4 regions of the Bacillus sp. BC08 genome follow, and region 4 is predicted to be linked to each of the others. Evidence: predicted binding sites of a transcription regulator. Region 4 holds the regulator's gene; each other region holds the start of a gene.

Region 1 (3,217 bases), on a different contig from region 4:
TCGTATACCGTTGTAACGAACACTTCTCCTTCTTCTGTCATAACTTTTTTCACTGGAATTGTACGTTCTAATATTGTATTTCCATCATCAGAGAAGTACGGAATTTGTACCGTTTCAACACTATCTTCCCTTCCAAGTAAAGAAAGAAGCGGATTAATCTTTTCACCTGTTTCTTCATCTTCTAAACGTAAGTTCCATTTCTTTTCGTTATCCCAACGTGATCCCATTGTGCCGTGAGGAGTTGCAAAATCATTCGTATTCTCGTTCCAAAGTACAGGTTTCCATTCCCCTAACTTCGTTTCGCGTCCAATATCAGAAGCATTTAAGAACCGATCAGCAACGAATTGTTCCCCTTTTTGTTTCAATGTGACAAAGAAAGGAAAATCAGTATATTGCTTCGCATACTTTGTGAAGTATTCCACTTGATTATCTACGTAAAATTCTTGTAAGATTACGTGCCCCATTGCCATCGCAAGTGCACCATCTGTACCTTGTTTCACACTAATCCAATCATCCGCAAACTTTGTGGATTCAGCAAAGTCAGGACTGACAGAAACGACTTTCGTTCCTTTATATCGAACCTCTGCTAAAAAGTGTGCATCTGGCGTTCTCGTCATCGGTACATTTGAACCCCATGTCATAATGTAACCAGAGTTATACCAATCACTACTTTCTGGTACATCTGTTTGATCGCCCCAAATTTGCGGAGAAGCTGGTGGTAAATCTGCGTACCAATCATAGAAGCTAAGCATCGGTCCACCCATAAGTTGCATAAAGCGACTACCCGCTGCATGACTTAACATCGACATAGCTGGAATTGGTGAGAAACCAACATTTCGATCTGGACCGTATTTCATTACTGTGTATAGTAAAGAAGCTGAAACGAGTTGTAACACTTCATCCCAATTCGCACGAATGAATCCCCCTTTACCACGCGCCTGCTTATACGTACGTGCCTTTTCAGGGTTTTCCACAATGCTTTTCCAAGCATCTAGTGGTGACTCGTTATTTTGTAATTCTTCTTGCCACATATTCCAAAGAACACCACGTACATACGGATATTTCACACGAAGTGGACTGTAAATGTACCAAGAAAAACTTGCTCCACGTGGGCATCCTCGCGGTTCAAAATCAGGCATATCAGGACCTGTAGTCGGATAGTTAAGCTCCTGCCCTTCCCACGTTACAATTCCATCTTTCACATATATATTCCAGCTACATGAACCTGTACAGTTCACGCCGTGTGTAGAACGAATTACTTTATCATGCTGCCAACGCTTTCTGTACACATTCTCCCATTCGCGATCTTCATATGTTTCTTGCGTATGATTATCGTTATAACGATCTATTGGTGAAAAATATTTTAAACGTCTCATTAGTGCTGAAGGTTTCTTCTTCATACTGTTCACTCCTTTAATACGTCTCTCTTACATACCCTTACTATAAGAGAGGTTGTAAAATACAGATGTGACATTTCGCACAGTTCAAGAGATTGTCAAAAATTCAGTAGAAAATAAGTTTGTGAGAAAATCTTTTATTCCGTTGTGAAGAGGTATAGTTAATCTGAATTATTAGGAGAATAGTATTTTGAAGTATCGAATATTTTGCAAAAGAAAAGACGCAGGAGAACTTCCTACGTTTTTCTTTATAAATATATGAAAAAGAGTTTTGTAATTATTTCAAAAGTTCCACAAGGAAAATACCGAAAATTGTATGTGAGGATGTTTTTTCTTCGCGATATTACTTTATAGCAATACACATTTCACATAAAACTACAAATCATCATTTACCATATTGCCCTAAGTTACGGAAACAATTATACTAGATATAATCGCAATAAATAATCTGAATATTCTTAGAATTGAAGATAAAATTCTTTACTGCCCACAATTAGATAGATACATACTATTTTCCACTAAATAGATTAGAAAACGATAATAACATTAGGAGGATTACGATGCACCAGCTTGATTCATTACATCCCATTATAGAAAAAATAATTAACAATATTGAAAAGTTAATGGTCGGAAAGCGAAAAGAAACGATCTTAGCTTTGACAGCTCTCTTAGCTGAAGGTCATGTACTATTAGAAGATGTTCCTGGCGTTGGGAAAACAATGTTAGTACGTGCTCTTTCTAAATCAATTGATGCCGATTACAAGCGCATTCAATTCACACCTGATTTACTGCCGTCAGATGTTACAGGTGTTTCTATTTATAATCCGAAAGAGCTCCAATTTGAGTTCAAGCCTGGACCAATCATGGGGAATTTTATACTTGCTGATGAAATTAATCGTACATCTCCAAAAACACAGTCTGCCTTACTTGAAAGTATGGAAGAAGGCAATATTACAATAGATGGCAGGACAAGACCGTTACCAAAACCGTTCTTTGTAATGGCTACACAGAATCCGGTCGAATATGAGGGAACATATCCTTTACCAGAAGCACAGCTCGATCGTTTCTTATTGAAACTAAAAATGGGATATCCTACACCAGAAGAAGAATTTGAAATTTTAAACAGGATGGAAAAAACAAATCCTCTCTCCCATTTACAAGCTATTACAACAATAGAAGAATTACTTTATTTACAACAAAGCGTACGGGAAATAAGTATGGACAAATCCATCAAGCATTACATTGTAAAGCTTGTTAGTCAGACTCGTTCTTATAGTTCTATACAGCTTGGTGCAAGTCCACGTGGCTCGATTGCTTTAATGAAAGCTTCACAAGCTTATGCATTCATCCATGGTAGAAATTATGTTATTCCAGACGATGTTAAATTTTTAGCTCCTTACGTATTGGCTCACAGACTCATTCTAAAAATGGAAGCAAAATTTGAAGGAATAACAGGAGAACAAATTATCGCAAAAATCGTTGCGCGAACGACCGTGCCGACTCAAAGGAAGATGAACCTTTGATGAAACGAATACTACGAGCACTCTATCATTTTACTAAGTTATCACTCATTCCGTTTTGCCTAGTCTTATCATTTGTATACGCTATGCTTCAAGGAGGTTTTGTAAGTTGGTTTTTGTTTTACAGTATGATTCCTATTGGCCTTTATTCACTACTACTTCCCTTCTATGCTTTACGGAACGCCGAGGTAAAACGAATAACAAATCAAGACGAATATGTAGCAGGAGAACCATTTTTAAGTACGATTACAATAAAAAGAAGTTTTCCTTTTCCCTTACTTTATTTAATTATAGAAGATG
Region 2 (3,217 bases), on a different contig from region 4:
TATTCCCTATCGTTTACTAAAAACATTTTAAGAAACAACACTACTCAGTATCACCTATTACTTCTACATTGTATGACTGAGTAGTTGTAAATGTCAACTTGATTTTTATATTTTTCTAAAATCAACTATTACCTATCCCGCTAAGAAAAGAAAATACCCCGAAACAAAAATTCTACATTTTTATTTCGGGGTGCTATAGGCTAGTTCTTCTTTTTAATAAGACAAATCATCATTTTGTTACGATAACATCATATCCATATCTTCCGCTGCAGTTGTAATTAGTTTTAAACCGAATGTTTCCTGTAATACATCAAGCACGCCAGGTGAAATAAATTCAGGCGCCTTTGGACCGATACGAATATCTTGAATTCCAAGACTAAATAGCCCAAGTAAAATAGCAACCGCTTTTTGTTCAAACCATGATAGAACAATACTAACTGGCAATTCGTTCACTTCGCATTCAAATGCATCTGCTAAAGCGGCTGCTATTTTCACTGTAGAAATTGAATTATTGCATTGCCCTAAATCAATATAACGCGGAATTTCTGTACCAGGTACAACACCGTAATCCACATCATTAAAGCGGAATTTCCCGCAAGAAGTCGTTAAAATAACTGTTTCTGGCGGAAGTGACGTTGCTAATTCACGATAATATTCTCCGCCTTTTCCTGGTGCATCACAACCTGCGATGACAAAGAATCGCTTAATCTTTCCTTCTTTTACGGCCTCAATAATTTCTGGAGCTAATGATAATACTGTATTATGATGGAATCCTGTTACTAACTGTTCATCCGACTCCATATGTACTTCTGGAAGTTCTAGCGCTTTTTGAATCAACGGTGCAAAATCATCATTTTCAATTTTTTGTACACCTTCTAAACCTGCAATATCATACGAAAAGAATCGATCAGAGTATGATCCTTTAATTGGCATAACACAGTTCGTTGTCGCTAATATGGCACCTGTAAATTTTTCAAAAAGACGTCGTTGATCATACCATGCCTTACCGATGTTTCCTTTTAAATGCTTATATTTTTTCAGCTGCGGATACCCGTGTGCTGGTAACATTTCAGAATGCGTATAAATATTAATTTCTTTTCCTTCTGTTTGCTTTAATAATTCTTCTAACGCAAATAAATTATGACCAGTAACTACAATTGCTTTACCTTCTACATGGTTTTGTGTAATTTGAACAGGCTCTGGAACACCAAAGTGATTCGTATGTGCTTCATCTAACAACTCCATTACTCTTAAGGCTGATCGCCCTACTTTCATAGCCATATCAATATGTTCTTGTTCATTAAAGTTAGAATTGGTTAATGTCATATACAATGCTTCTTGCGTCGTAGCATCTACAAAAGCATCCGTATACCCTAGCTGAGCAGCATGCGTACGATAAGCAGCAATTCCTTTTAATCCAAACACGATCGTATCTTGTAAACTTGCAATTGTTTCATTTTTACCGCAAACACCTATTACTTTACATCCGCCTGTTGGCGTTTGTTCACATTGATAACAAAACATGATCATCCCACCCTCTCCCAATCATTCCTTACAAATCAAGCATAATACCCATTAGAAAAAAAGGATGTGATATCAATCACAATACTTAGTATAAATTTGTGACAGTTCATTTTGTTGACATAATATTTTTATTGACACTAAAAAAATCATATAGAAGTATGTATATAATTAATTTAGGAACTACTAGTCATACAAAAAAAGCTATTCTTTCTATTATTCAACAGAAAGAATAGCTTTTTTTCATTTTGAAGAACTATCAATTTTTTGATTAAAGATTTTATGAAAAATCACTTTATTTACAATACATTTACATTATCTTAACATTACTTACATTATTTATATGATATATTTATATAGAACTACTTCAGAAATTTCATGTACATTGTTATCTTTATAATCTCTGATTTAATTGATAAGAGATTATTTTATATTTTCATACCAGGGGTGAATTAGGATGACTGAAACTTTAAAAACACTTATAATGCTTGATGCTACTTACGTTGTTATAGCAATTATGACAGTACTGGTATTTGTATACTTGGAATTAAAATCTCAGTAACGTATGCAGACTTTGCATTTAAATATAGTTAGAAGAAAGCGAGGAGAAATTTATTTCTCCTCGCTTTTATATTCCCATAGTTTCTCATTTCAACAAATCCAATGTATGTAAAAGTAGTCCCCTATCCCCTACTTCCCCATGACCAGGCACTACTGCATTTATATTTCCATATCGCTTCAGCACATTCTCAATCGATGTAGACCATTCATTTACATAAGCATCAGCGACGTTTCCTAAATCTTTAGCGGACGCTGATTTCACTAAACAGCCTCCAGCTAAAATATTGTATTGCGGTAACCATACGACAATATTATCTTCTGTATGTCCTTTCCCTGGATAGAACGTTTCTACTTTCATATTTCCAAACTTCAAATTTGTAATGGTCTGTAAGTCTCCAAGTGGTTCTTCATATCCATTTTTCTTCGCTAGTTCTGCAGTCAATGTCGTACTATGCGCTTTAATGCCTCTTTCTTTCAAAGTTTTTATTCCGCCAATTCGATCAGCGTGCGCATGTGTAATAATGACATCCGTTACGCGCTTCTTAAATTTCTTTTCTACCATCTCTATTAATTCCTTCGTTAGTTTATCATCCCAAGAAGAATCGACAAGTACTACCCCTTTAGAAGTAGTAAGAACTAGACCGTTCGAAGGAACTGCTTCTCCGTTAAAATAACCTAACTCCGTATGAACCCATACATTTTTATTTAACTGAGAAATTGAAATAGTTCCTGACTCATTTTTTATTACTTTTTGCTCTAAATTTTGTTCCGCTTGTACAGAAGAAATTGTACTACCAAATTGAGTTAATCCTAATAAACTTACACATACCCCTACTTTTAATAATGTATTCTTTTTCATTTTCCCCACCCTTTCGTTCAAACGAAATAGTTATTACCTATAATAGACAGTTCATTTCAAATGTTTGTTCCATGTACGCTCTTCAATTGTTGTATCTTGAAATCCTTTTTCTTTACTGAAATTTAATACATATCTCTGGAATTCCACAATATCCATACTTAATCTCCCTTCATGATAAATACTCCATTTTTCTATTACACTTAAAATCTATTTTGTTAAATTATAACATTCATACTATAATTTATTTATAGCCCTTTAACGGAGGTGTTTTCAATG
Region 3 (3,217 bases), on a different contig from region 4:
GATTCGGGCTTATATTCAGATTAGTAAGCTAAGCTGAATAGACCTTTAATGTGTGATAAGTAACGAACGTTACTTGCTTCTTTCATTAATGATGCTGGTAAGCCTTTAAGTGGAGTATTGCTTGCTCCAATTGTAGCAACAGCATCTTTACGTCCTAGACTAGCAAGTGTTCCAGAGTTTACAGGTGCGAACTCTTCGAATGCTTTGCCTTCTAGTGCTGCGTATAAGTTGTATCCAATTAACTCACCCATTTGCCAAGCGATTTGTGCAGTTGGTGGGTATGGACGTCCGTCTGGAGCGAAGACAACAGCGCTGTCTCCAGCAACGAATACGTCTTTGTGAGAAGTAGATTGTAGGTATGCATCAACTGTTGCACGACCACGGTTTACTTCAAGACCTGATTCACCGATTAATGGGTTACCTTGTACGCCACCTGTCCAAACGAATGTGTTAGCAACAAGTTTTTGACCGTCTTTTAAGTCGATTTCATTGCCAGCAACGTTTGTTACAGGAAGACCTGTTAAGAATGTAACGCCGCGTGCTTCTAGGCTAGTAGTTGCACGTTCGATTAAGTGGTCTGGTAATACTGGAAGGATTTTTGGACCTGCTTCAACAAGAAGAAGTTTAACTTCTTTTGGATTTACGCCGTGGCTTTTTGCAAGTTTAGGCATAATGTCAGCAAGCTCACCAACTAGCTCAACGCCAGTTAATCCGCCACCACCGATTACGATTGTAGCATCAGCTTCGTTTTTCGTTTTCGCGTATTCACGAATACGGTCTTCAACGTGTTTGTAGATTTTGTTTGCATCAGCAGCAGATTTTAATACCATGCTGTTTTCTTCTAGTCCTGGAATACCGAAGTAAGCAGTTTTACTTCCTAAAGCAACTACAAGTGCATCGTAAGATAAAGTAGTGCCACCAGCTAGTTTGATTTCTTTGCTATCAACTGAGAATGACTCAACTGTTGCAATTTTAAGATCAATGTCTTTACCTTTGAAAAGCTTTGTAAGTGGCATTGCAATTGCTTGCTCAGCAACGTTACCAGCTGCAAGGCGATGTAGTTCAGTGATGATTTGGTGCGTTGGGTATTGGTTAATCACTGTAACTTGTGCTTCTGATTTGCTGTAATATTTACGTACGTTTAAAGCGGCAAGAAGACCGCCATAACCAGCGCCTAAGATGACAATTTGTTTTGACATAGTATGATATCCCCCGTCTTTACTAATTGTTGTTATAAGTTAAATTATTTATTGTTACGTTCTGCACTAATTTGAAGGTATGCGTTCACAAAGCGGAACATTTTTTGTGCTTGTGGGTCTTTTAGTAATTTTAATAGACCAAACAGGCCGATAACTTCGTTGCTTTCGTCAGCACGATCTTTCGCTTCGATAGCAGTTGCAGCCATGCCTTTCACTGTATCTTTTACAGGTTCTACAAGCTCTGTGATTGCACTAACAGTGTCGCTTTTTAATACTTCATCAGTAGCAACAGTTTGAGCGAAGTCATAAGACTTAGTTAAAATGTTAACAAGCTCAGTTAATTTTGGAAGCTGTTCTACTAGTGTAGTTAATGATTCTTGTACCTCAGGTTTTAACAACTGATCAAGTACATCAAGTTGTCCTTGGCTAGCAGAAATTTGTACAGTTTCTTGTTCTGGCTTTGTTTGAGTCATAGTTTCTGGCATCTCCAATTCTCCTTTACGATAGCAATACTCTTATTTTTGATAGGTAAGATAGTAAACGCTTGCGAAACTTTATACAAAGTTTCACAAAGCACAATAAAATGCCTTTAAATTTATGCCAGCAAGTAAGCTGAAATCATAAATCCAAAACCATAATGTCCTACCTATTATTTATGAACTGTCCGATACTTGGCTTGTCCGCATAATGGAAAGTTCCTTTATCGGAAAGTGTATATAATATATATCCTATATTATATACTATATACACCTATGTTAACATAAAAATGATTCCTAATTATTTGATATTAAGTGTATAACGTAGTACTGACAAGGCGTGAAAGCGTATAAATTATTTTGTTAAGCTAAGAAATGTACGTATATATAAAGAAAAAAAGGAAAAAACGGACAAATTTATGTTCATTTTTTCCTTTTTTATTGTTCACCTTCTGTTATTAGCATCGATGTGTTACCGCTTTTTTCAAGATGGCATTCGCCCCAAGTACAAAGGGAATCAAGAATGGATTCTAAAGACCAACCGTAGTCTGTAAGGGAATATTCTACTTTCGGTGGTACTTGATTGTATACCTTTCTTTGAATAACTCCATCCTCTTCTAATTCGCGTAATTGCTGTGTTAACATCTTTTGTGTAATACCAGGCATGAGACGTTTTAATTCACTCGTTCTCTTTGTACCTTTCGTTAAGTGGCAAAGAATAACGACTTTCCATTTGCCCCCGATAACCTCTAAAGTCGCTTCGACGGGAATGTTATATTTCTTCATATACAAATCTCCTTTGATGAATGTAAATTTCAGTTCTCCAACAAAAGAAGCTAAATAGTTTAAATGTTACTAAAAAGTACCTATAGCACTTTAAAGTACGTACTTTTTATCATGTTGAATATGTTCCATAATAGCATACGTAAGAGGGAAATGAGTAGTACGGTACTAAAAAGTGCCTATGTTACTTTTGGGTACCTATCGTACTTTTAAGTGCGTTCTTCAAAAATAGAGTGAAGCCATTCATAATAGCCATATAGCAATAAATTTATTTTTGTAGAAGATAAAAAGGCCTTTTTATCATACTATTATGATTGGATTTCTCGCATTAAGGAGGAGTTCAATTGAATTCATATACAGTATCTTCTTCGGCGGTACAGACGAACCGGAGAAGTATGTTTGCTTTATTAGCACTAGCCATTAGTGCGTTTGGAATAGGTACAACCGAATTTATTAGTGTCGGTTTATTACCATCTATTTCAGAGGATTTACATGTTTCTGTTACAACAGCGGGTTTAACCGTTTCTTTATATGCGTTAGGAGTAGCATTTGGTGCCCCAGTATTAACGTCATTAACAGCTAGTATGTCGCGAAAGACGTTATTAATGTGGATTATGATTATTTTCATTATTGGTAATGGAATTGCAGCGGTGGCAACAAGTTTTACTGTGTTACTTATCGCGAGGGTTGTATCTGCGTTTGCGCACGGCGTTTTTATGTCGATCGGATCTACAATTGCGGCTGCTCTTGTACCAGAGA
Region 4 (3,217 bases):
TCTTTATTAGCACTCAAGTCACCCGAGTGCTAACACACTTATAATAATAAATAATCTCAATTTCTTTTGCAAGTAAAAAAATCATAATTTTTTCGCAAATTAAGCTATACACTTTTCTATATAGAGTCTCTCTTCTTCTACCTTTACTATATGAATCGTTGTTTCCACTACTCGTATGTTACAATATGAAAGGACACCCTAAGTTGTTTTCGCTATACACACAACTTTCTCCTGTCTTCTATTATAATTTCAAATACGGATTTACGAAAAAAACATAATTTACGCGAGGTTTATATCGTAGGTAGCATATTTACATGTTATCCTACCTTATCTCATACACTAGAGTTAGAAAGGATGGTTAAACCATTTGAAAAAACAATATTGGTGGGTTATCGTTACATACATTTTAATGCAGTTATCATCCATTGCTGGATTACCACTTCTCCTGAAAACTGGACTTTATGATAACAGGGGCTTTACTAGAGAAGAGAAGTTCCAACTCATAACTGGACACTGGGCAATCATTAGCTTCTTTATTGCATTATGTATCGTACTTTGGTTACTTAGAACAGATATTCGCGACAGACGTTTAGATACAACGCGTTCTTCTATTCCAGCTACGATTGGTTGGATTTTTATCGGCTTCTTTTTAGCATTTTTCTCGCAAAGTATTGCCGGCATGATAGAAATGCGTTTATTAGGAATTAAACCTGGATCAGAAAATACAGCGAGACTTATGGATATCGCTAGAACGACACCTTGGTTCCTTATCGTCATCTCTATAATAGGACCTATCTTGGAAGAAATCGTATTTAGAAAAATTTTATTTGGTACACTTTATAAGAAGTTTAACTTCTTTATTGCTGCTATCATTAGTTCTCTCGTATTCGCAGCAATTCATTTTGATTTCACTCACTTATTGGTATACACTTCTATGGGGCTCGTATTCGCCTTTTTATATGTAAAAACGAAGCGTATTATCGTCCCTATCGCAGCTCATGTTGCTATGAATACATTAGTTGCAGTTGCTCAAGTTTTAATGAGCAATGAACAAATTCAAGAAATGATTAAAGAAGCTGAAAAAATGCAAGGCTTTATCGGAGGATTTTTAGTATGAGAAACTCACCATTGTTCATGGCTGCATTGTACTTCCTTCTAGGGTGTATCTTTACACGCTTCGCCATTACGAACGTAACAGATACCATCTGGAATATGTGGACAATACTATTTGCAGTTATGGCAACAATTGATTTTAATTTGGCACTTCGCCTTATCTTAGTTAAATTCACAAAGAAAAAACAACAATAAAACGCAGAGGTCGCTTCCTCTGCGTTTTATTGTGGATAATTCTTCAAAAAGTAAACAAGTGTTTGTAACTCTACCGCTAAATCAATATGATGAATCCTTATATTGTCTGACACATTTAAGCGTGCTGGTGTGAAATTTAAAATACCATGCACGTTCGTTTCTGCCAATCTATCTGCTACAGGTTGCGCTACTGTAGCGGGTACTGTTAATATTGCCACTTGTATATCAGTTGATAAACGTTCTTCTAATTCATCTAAATGATATACAGGAATGCCCCCGATTTCTGTTCCGACTTTCTCTTCACTAACGTCAAACGCCATTTCAATTTTTGTATTATTGTTTTTCGTGAAATTATAATGTAAGAAAGCGGTCCCTAAATTACCTACTCCAATAAGTGCTACACGTGTTATATCATCTTGGTCGAGTGTTTCACGGAAAAATGATAATAAATAATTTACGTTATATCCATAACCTTTTTTCCCTAACGCTCCAAAATATGAGAAATCTCTTCGAATTGTTGCGGAATCAACTTTTACCGCCTCGCTCAATTCGGCTGATGAAACACGTTGCTTACCAGAAAGAGATAAGTTTTGGATAAATCGATAGTATAGAGGCAATCGTTTGGCAGTGGCCTGTGGAATTTTTTGCTGATCCATATAACCTCTCCTCTCTTCCTATCTTTATTCATATACTTGAATCAAATACAGAAGTTTAGCACTCATGAATTTCCCTGTATAATAAAGAGAAGAAGTATTCTCTCTTTATTTTAAACTATACACTATTTTTAGTATGATTGAGAAATATAAACATGGCAAAGTTAAGAAATTATTTGAGGTGAAAACATTGATTTTATTACAAGTAAACGCGCTTTCGAAATTATACGGTGCAGAAACAATTCTTGCAAACATAAAATTGGAAGTTCAAACGAAAGATCGTATCGCATTAGTCGGGCGAAATGGAGCCGGAAAATCTACGTTATTAAAAATAATAGCCGGTGAGCTATCTCATGATGGTGGCGAAATTATAAAACCAAAAGATGTCTCAATCGGATACTTAGCTCAAAATACCGGTTTAGAAACATCTTTAACAATTTGGGATGAAATGTTAACCGTCTTTACACACTTACAGCAAATGGAGACAAAACTTCGAAGGCTAGAGCAAGAGATGGGAAAAGAAGAAAACTTTTCAAACGAGGCTACATACGAAAGATTATTAGCTGATTATGACCAATTACAATTAGATTATAAAGATCAAGGTGGCTATCAGTACGAAGCAGATATCCGCTCGATTTTAAGTGGTCTTGGCTTCCCAGTTGAAACGCACCAGACGACGATTTCTACATTAAGCGGTGGACAAAAGACACGATTAGCTCTCGGTAAATTATTATTAACGAAACCAGACCTACTTATTTTGGACGAGCCTACAAACCATTTAGACATCGAAACATTAACATGGCTTGAACAATATTTACAAGGCTATCCCGGCGCAATACTAATCGTTTCCCATGACCGTTATTTCTTAGACAAACTCGTTACACAAGTATATGAAATTTCGAATAAAGAAAGCAGACGATTTGTTGGTAACTACAGTAAATATTTAGATTTAAAATCAGCACTATACGAGCAAGAAATGAAACGTTATGAAAAACAACAAGATGAAATTGCTAAGCTTGAGGACTTTGTGCAAAAAAATATAGCTCGTGCATCTACGACTAAACGTGCCCAAAGCCGTCGTAAACAATTAGACCGAATGGAATTATTAACAAGACCATTAGGTGATTCTAAGTCAGCTTCCTTCCACTTCGATATCGAAAAACAAAGTGGAAATGATGTTTTACAAGTAAAGGATGCAACTATCGGCTATGATGAGGATCCGATTATTGAACATGTAACGATGCGCTTAACTCGCG

The links. Region 4 encodes Rex, which represses fermentation and respiration genes when NADH is low (regulators of the CRP and FNR family bind a similar motif). Its sites were predicted from a motif close to TTGTGAAATATTTCACAA; they were not measured.
Region 1: the regulator Rex is predicted to act here: its motif matches at 1,677-1,694, upstream of ACXVYO_RS15630 (nitrate reductase subunit alpha).
Region 2: the regulator Rex is predicted to act here: its motif matches at 1,589-1,606, upstream of hcp (hydroxylamine reductase).
Region 3: the regulator Rex is predicted to act here: its motif matches at 1,744-1,761, upstream of ACXVYO_RS02670 (DUF1641 domain-containing protein).

What each region holds. Positions count from the first base shown of each region.
Region 1 covers NZ_JBTGPA010000031.1:998,209-1,001,425, forward strand. The annotation lists gene ACXVYO_RS15630 (nitrate reductase subunit alpha) at 1-1,400, opposite strand, end outside; gene ACXVYO_RS15635 (AAA family ATPase) at 1,958-2,920, shown strand; gene ACXVYO_RS15640 (DUF58 domain-containing protein) at 2,920-3,217, shown strand, end outside.
Region 2 covers NZ_JBTGPA010000027.1:206,747-209,963, forward strand. The annotation lists gene hcp (hydroxylamine reductase) at 238-1,524, opposite strand; gene bla2 (BcII family subclass B1 metallo-beta-lactamase) at 2,168-2,941, opposite strand; partial or broken gene ACXVYO_RS07335 (MazG nucleotide pyrophosphohydrolase domain-containing protein) at 3,014-3,121, opposite strand; gene ACXVYO_RS07340 (DUF3784 domain-containing protein) at 3,215-3,217, shown strand, end outside.
Region 3 covers NZ_JBTGPA010000018.1:91,611-94,827, forward strand. The annotation lists gene ACXVYO_RS02665 (NAD(P)/FAD-dependent oxidoreductase) at 21-1,199, opposite strand; gene ACXVYO_RS02670 (DUF1641 domain-containing protein) at 1,244-1,684, opposite strand; gene ACXVYO_RS02675 (winged helix-turn-helix transcriptional regulator) at 2,114-2,461, opposite strand; gene ACXVYO_RS02680 (MFS transporter) at 2,854-3,217, shown strand, end outside.
Region 4 covers NZ_JBTGPA010000022.1:4,220-7,436, reverse strand. The annotation lists gene ACXVYO_RS04815 (CPBP family intramembrane glutamic endopeptidase) at 368-1,117, shown strand; gene ACXVYO_RS04810 (YdiK family protein) at 1,114-1,308, shown strand; gene ACXVYO_RS04805 (redox-sensing transcriptional repressor Rex) at 1,335-1,964, opposite strand; gene ACXVYO_RS04800 (ABC-F family ATP-binding cassette domain-containing protein) at 2,152-3,217, shown strand, end outside.